Regions from separate parts of the Alkalihalobacterium sp. APHAB7 genome, predicted to be linked through region 2. Evidence: riboswitches for the same ligand, from Rfam matches in the RefSeq annotation. Region 2 holds a riboswitch; each other region holds the start of a gene.
What was found. A riboswitch is a leader RNA that binds a small molecule or an ion and turns the genes downstream of it on or off. The one in region 2 is predicted to bind S-adenosylmethionine.

Region 1 (2,272 bases), on a different contig from region 2:
TAATTCAGTAGCGAAGCTAATTGTACTCATTGGTCACAAAACCCTCTCTTTTTTATATTTTAAAATTATGTTAGTCAGGATTAACAATCAATTTTTTATGTTGAAATTAGTATAACACATTTTACTAAATAGTCTATACTATTATTTCAATTTGTGTGCAAATAAGTTGAAAAATTATGTGTCTATTTATAATGGGGTCTACTATATAGGAAGTTTCTTTATAGGTTTACATCTTTAAGCGTTTTTTATAGGTATCTAATTGTTAAGCCTGTTTATATAATTGTACCATTCTTATTCGAATTCTAACTTTAAAAAAAGTTACAATATCAATTTTAACAGCTCTTTTGAAATAAGGAAGCCAGGTGGACAAAAAATTAGGACACTAATAGTGCTGTACCCTTTTTTTTTATGTTGCATAGTATAGAAGGAAAAGGAGGGAGTGCAGTGGACAGTATTTCAATAATGGACCTTGCGACCGTTTCAGCTGTCGTTGCTGCATTAGTTACGGTTGTAGGAAATGCTTTTAATATTGATAAAAAGTATCGTGCATTGCTGGCGATCGGCGTAGCCTGTCTATTATGGTTTATTCCAAGAGAATGGGGAAACGAAGTGTTAGTTGCTTTGGTAATTGGGTTAACGGCAAGTGGTGTGTACAGTCAAGTCAAACCGAGAGATAACCAAAATGAATTATTAAAAATGCAAATGCGGGAAGAAATTAGAGAAGAGCAGGATCAACAACGGCAAAATCAGATGAATTTAAGTCAAAACCAAAACATGAGTTATTATCAAAATAGTAATCAACGTCAAAACCGTCTTCCAAACCAAAGCCAAAATGTAAATCAAAATGTAAATCAAAACCATAACCAAGATATAGATACTCCTTATTAAATCCATTTTTTTATTTTGTTTTTTTTCGACTTTTTAGATGTCAACTAGCAACTGTTGACATCTTTTGCTTTGTAAGTTATGATATGTCGCGAACGGATACTCTTATCCCGAGTCGGTGGAGGGACAGGCCCGAAGAAACCCAGCAACCAACACCAGTTAAAAAAGGTGAAAAGGTGCTAACCTGCAAAGCGAATGCTTTGAAAGATAAGAGGTTAAAGGTGATAAGTCTAACCCTTTTCCTCATGAGGAAAAGGGTTTTCATGACTATACATGTCTTAAATTTTACTCACAATGGTGAGGGAATGAGTGCCGTATCAATATTTAACACATTTTAAGGGGAAGCTACTAGTATAGGATTGTATTCACTCTAAAAGATGTGTAAAAGGAGGATACTGTTAGATGGTAGAAAAGAAAAGTCGTCGCTTATTCACTTCAGAATCAGTGACAGAAGGGCATCCAGATAAAATTTGTGACCAAATTTCGGATGCAATTTTAGATGCAATCTTAACAAATGATGCGAATGCACGTGTAGCTTGTGAAACTTCAGTAACTACAGGGTTAGTACTTGTAGCTGGTGAAATCACGACAAGTACATACGTTGATATTCCGAAGATCGTTCGTGAAACGGTTCAAAATATTGGTTACACGCGAGCGAAGTATGGTTTTGATTCTGAAACATGTGCAGTATTAACTTCAATCGATGAGCAATCAGCAGATATTGCTCAAGGGGTTAACCAAGCACTTGAAGCTCGTGAAGGCCAAATGTCAGATGAAGAAATTGAAGCAATCGGTGCAGGAGACCAAGGGTTAATGTTTGGTTACGCAGATAATGAAACGGAAGAATTAATGCCGCTTCCGATTTCTTTAGCACATAAATTAGCTCGTCGCCTAACAGAAGTACGTAAAGATGAAATTCTTCCTTATTTACGTCCCGATGGAAAAACGCAAGTAACAGTGGAATATGACGAGAATGGAAAGCCTGTACGTATTGATACAATTGTTATTTCGACTCAACATCACCCTGAAGTATCGTTAGAGCAAATTCAGCGTAATCTTAAAGAGTATGTCATTAAACCGGTAGTACCAGCTGAGTTAATTGATGACGAAACAAAATACTTCATTAATCCGACGGGGCGTTTCGTAATTGGTGGACCTCAAGGAGATGCTGGTTTAACAGGGCGTAAGATTATCGTTGACACGTATGGTGGTTATGCTCGTCATGGTGGGGGAGCATTCTCAGGTAAGGATCCAACAAAAGTTGACCGTTCTGGTGCATATGCTGCTCGCTATGTAGCTAAAAATATCGTCGCTGCTGGTTTGGCAGACCGTTGTGAAGTACAACTTGCTTATGCCATTGGTGTCGCACAACCAGTATCTATCGCTG
Region 2 (2,272 bases):
TAGCTTGGCTGAAAGTTGAAGAAAACGAGTTAAAAGGGCCAATTGCAAAATTCCTAAACGAGGAAGAGGTTGCCGGCATGCGTGAAGCGATGAATGCTGAACCCGGTGATTTATTATTCTTTGCTGCTGATAAGAAACAAGTTGTGTATGATAGCTTAGGTGCACTTCGTCTTAAATTTGGTAAAGACTTAGACTTAATAGACAAATCTAAATTCAATTTCTTATGGGTGGTTGATTTCCCACTTGTTGAATTTGATGAAGATGCTAATCGGTACGTCGCTCTTCACCACCCATTTACTAGTCCAAAAACAGAAGATCTACATTTGCTCGATACAGATCCAGGTCGAGTACGTGCAGAAGCATATGATCTTGTGTTAAATGGATATGAGCTTGGTGGAGGCTCCCAGCGTATTTATCAACGTGATGTACAAGAAAAAATGTTCACTGCTCTTGGTTTTTCTGAAGAAGAAGCAAAAGAACAATTTGGTTTCCTTTTAGATGCCTTTGAATATGGTACACCACCACACGGAGGTATTGCGTTAGGACTAGATCGCCTCGTTATGCTTTTAGCAGGCCGTAGCAACTTACGTGATACAATTGCTTTCCCTAAGACTGCAAGTGCAAGTTGTTTATTAACAAATGCACCAAGTTCGGTTAGTGAGGCACAATTACGTGAGCTGAACTTATCTATTGTTCCGAAAAAAGAGGAAGAAAAGAAAGTTCAAGTCTAAACTTTAAGTTGACAAAAATAGAATAGTCGCATTATAATCATAACTATTAAAATTCAAAAATTAATTGCAAAAATAAAACTTATCACGAGAGGCTGAGGGACTGACCCGATGACGCCCGGCAACCGGTTTGTATGCCAGACAAACAAAGGTGCTAATTTCAGCAGAGCGATTGCTCTGGAAGATAAGTGGAGGCGTTTTAAAAAAACCTTTCCCTTATCGGAGAGGTTTTTTTATTTGTGTACACATAAAAAAATAAACTAGTTCGGGTAGCTGTTTAAACAATACAGCCAGAACCAAGTAATAAAAATGAACGGCAGTGTGGAGGAGTTAACTAAGGAGTAAAAAAGTGTTTTATATAAGGAGGAGCTTGGGATGTTACATGTTGGGGTTATCGGTTTCGGAACAGTCGGTTCTGGTATTTATGAGCGGTTACTGAATTCAAAAGAAGAACTACAGACCATTTTTCAAAATGAGGTTCAGGTGACAAAAATTCTAGTGAAAGACGATACAAAAGATCGTGGTTATACGCATGTAAATGCACTTATAACAAGTGATCCAAATGAGTTTTTTAATCAACAGTACGATGTTGTATTTGAAGCAATTGGTGGAGTTGAGCCCGCTAAAGGTTATATTGTGAAGCTCATGCAATCAGGTACATCGATTATTACAGCAAACAAAGAATTAATTGCTAAGCACGGTAAAGAGCTTGAAGAGCTTGCTGGCCATTACAATGTTTACTTAGGGGTTGAAGCAGCTGTTGGCGGTGGAATACCAATAGTAAATAGCTTCAAAACGTTATTTTCTACAACACCTATTCATTCTGTGACCGGAATTTTAAATGGGACAACAAATTATATTTTAACGGAAATGAAAGAAAAAAATCGAACGTTTGCTGATGTGTTAGCTGAAGCGAAAGAGTTAGGTTATGCCGAGGCTGATCCTACAGATGATATTGAAGGATATGATGCTCTATATAAAATCCAAATTTTAAGTCGTCTGGCCTTTAACTCATGGCCAAATGAAACTAACTTTTCCTGTAAAGGAATTAGTGTCATTGAGGAGGAAGCCATTAATTTTGCGGAAAGAAATGAATTAGCCATAAAATTGATTGCCAAAACATCTATCGAAAATGGAGTGATTCGTGGATTTGTATCGCCTTCATTCGTGGCAAAAGATCATCCACTCTATAATGTGAACGGTGTTACGAACGGTGTTTGTATTGACGGTGAAACAATTGATCGTATTACGATGTGTGGTCCAGGTGCAGGAAAGGATGCAACAGCTAACAGTATGGTAGAAGATTTTGTTCTACATGAGCAATTTCAAGGGTTTAGTCGTCCCTTAAGGCAACAATTTAACGAAACAGCCAACGATGGAATGAGTGTTATTGTCTTTGTTTCCGATCTAGAAAAGCAACAATTGAATACTGATTTAATTAGTATCTCAAGCGAGATTGAAGTAGAAACTGGAATTTACGAAAAGCAAGCAGTGATTTTTAAATTAGCTGAAGGAAAGTCTTTGAATGACTTACCTCTTTTATT
Region 3 (2,272 bases), on a different contig from region 2:
AACAACATAAACGCTGTTGATATAGCTGCCATTCCAGATGCAAAAGCAAAGCCTTGAACTCCACCTTCTAATTCGGCAATCGTTTCTTCTAACGCCGCACGAGTGGGGTTTCCTGAACGACCATAGTCAAACGTTCCAAATTGATCAAAATCAAATTGATGAAAAGTGGAAGCATGTTGAATTGGTACACTTACAGCTCCTGTCTCCTTATCGACTTTTTGATTGTTATGAAGCAAGCGTGTTTGAAAAGAAAATTGTTCACTCATTTTTTTTACATCCCCTCTATGAATTTACATGGTTAAAGGCCTGATCTAAGTCGTGGATAAGATCTTGGCAATTTTCAATTCCTACTGAGAAACGCAATAAACGGTCACACACCCCGTTTGCATTTCGCACCTCTACCGGCATATCCGCGTGGGTTTGTGTCGTCGGATACGTCATTAAGCTTTCAACTCCTCCAAGACTCTCGGCAAACGAGATTAACTTTAATTGCTGTAAGAACGGATTCACCCATTTTGCCTCTTTAATACGAAAAGAAAGCATTCCACCGCGTCCAGGATATAGAACTTCAGTTACTGCAGGATGTTCTTCTAAATAAACAGCTATTTCACGTGCATTTTTTTGATGTTGCTCCATCCGTAGAGTTAATGTCTTCATTCCTCGTATGAGTAACCACGAATCAAATGGGCTTAAAATAGCTCCTATGCCATTGTGGTAATAGGCAATTCGTTCACAAAGCTCTTCACCTTTAGCAACAATCAATCCTGCAATCACATCATTATGTCCGCCTAAGTATTTAGAAGCACTATGAATGACAATATGAGCACCATCATTTATCGGTTGCTGTAATAGAGGTGTATAAAACGTGTTATCGACAATTAATAGCAAATTATTTTTTTTAGCCATTTGGCCTAGCGCTGATAAATCAGCTTCTTGCATTAACGGGTTAGTTGGACTTTCTATAAATAACGCTTTCGTCTTTTCAGTGATTAATTGTTCAAATTCTTCTAGGTTTCTTGGGTCTCCATAAACAAATGACAGCCCCCAATTTTTCCACCCATTTTCAAACAAACGATACGTCCCACCGTATAAATCACTTGATGCCAAGATTTCATCTCCTAGCTCAAATAAAGAAAGCACGGTTTGTATGGCAGCCATACCCGAACTACAGGCAAACCCTTGATCACCTGCCTCGAGTTGAGCAATTGCTTTTTCTAACACCAACCTTGTTGGATTTCCTGTTCTTGAATAATCAAAACCAGTTGATTCCCCAATTCCGGTATGGCGGTAGGCTGTTGAAAAATAAACAGGAGTGTTGATTGTACCTGTATGTTCATCTTGCCTGTTCCCAATTTGTACCAGTTTTGTTTCTAGCTGCTCTTTATTCATCGTACCTCTCCTCTACTCTTATCAATGCAAAAAACCTTCCTCTTATAAATTAAGAAGAAGGTTAAGAATACAATTTCTTTTGGTTAAACTTCTTCTTATCTATCAAGCTATCGCTTGCTGGAATTAGCACCTGACTGTATAAATACAGCTGGTTGCTGAGACTTCACCGGGCCATTCCCTCCGTCTCTCTTGATAAGAAAATCAATTTTCAATTTTCAATTTTCACTTGTTATTAAATTACATGAATTGCGCGAAAAAAGCAATAGGTTTTATATGAATTACTTTATTTATTTCAAGAGGTCCTTCCGCTTTTCTTTTTGTCTAGCTCTAGGGGCCATCGGCTCGAGGTCACTTCGGCCCATCAAACGTGTCCAAAACCGGGACACTTTTTGTTGGTCCTCCAGCGCTTGTCGCCGATAAGCAGGCCCCTTCCGCTTTTCTTTTTATTCAGGGGTTACATCTATTTGTAAGTCATCTTCATTACCACAGACGCAACGTATAAACCCTGTTTCATAGTTACCGTCTTTTGCTCGGCTTCCTCGAAGAATAAACTTTTCACCACATTTTTGACAACGAATTACGACACGATATCTTGTGTTTTCAGTCATATTTACACCCCTAACACTCGATCTAGTTTGCCACTTTCACCTTGTGTATACTAAACGTCCAAAGGCCAATCATAAATAAAAGCATCGTAATGTGAATATATCTGTCCATTGTTAATAATATTAAATCATAGCTTCCGTGAAGTAAAATGGGAAGAAATAAAGAAAGGAGTACAAAACGATTACGCCGCTTTTTTGAAAACTTCGCTTTCCCCAGATAATATCCCATAATTACACCAAACAACGCATGGCTACTTACAGGAAATAACGCTCTAAGC

Region 1: another riboswitch for S-adenosylmethionine. It lies ahead of metK (methionine adenosyltransferase); the one in region 2 lies ahead of ACNSTQ_RS03450 (homoserine dehydrogenase).
Region 3: another riboswitch for S-adenosylmethionine. It lies ahead of ACNSTQ_RS11465 (methionine biosynthesis PLP-dependent protein); the one in region 2 lies ahead of ACNSTQ_RS03450 (homoserine dehydrogenase).

The regions. Positions count from the first base shown of each region.
Region 1 covers NZ_JBLWFS010000005.1:148,822-151,093, reverse strand. The annotation lists gene pckA (phosphoenolpyruvate carboxykinase (ATP)) at 1-30, opposite strand, end outside; gene ACNSTQ_RS07610 (hypothetical protein) at 445-888, shown strand; SAM riboswitch class I at 988-1,099, shown strand; gene metK (methionine adenosyltransferase) at 1,288-2,272, shown strand, end outside.
Region 2 covers NZ_JBLWFS010000002.1:218,022-220,293, reverse strand. The annotation lists gene aspS (aspartate--tRNA ligase) at 1-731, shown strand, start outside; SAM riboswitch class I at 808-919, shown strand; gene ACNSTQ_RS03450 (homoserine dehydrogenase) at 1,104-2,272, shown strand, end outside.
Region 3 covers NZ_JBLWFS010000009.1:121,857-124,128, forward strand. The annotation lists gene metC (cystathionine beta-lyase) at 1-266, opposite strand, end outside; gene ACNSTQ_RS11465 (methionine biosynthesis PLP-dependent protein) at 283-1,389, opposite strand; SAM riboswitch class I at 1,482-1,588, opposite strand; gene ACNSTQ_RS11470 (hypothetical protein) at 1,833-1,997, opposite strand; gene prsW (glutamic-type intramembrane protease PrsW) at 2,020-2,272, opposite strand, start outside.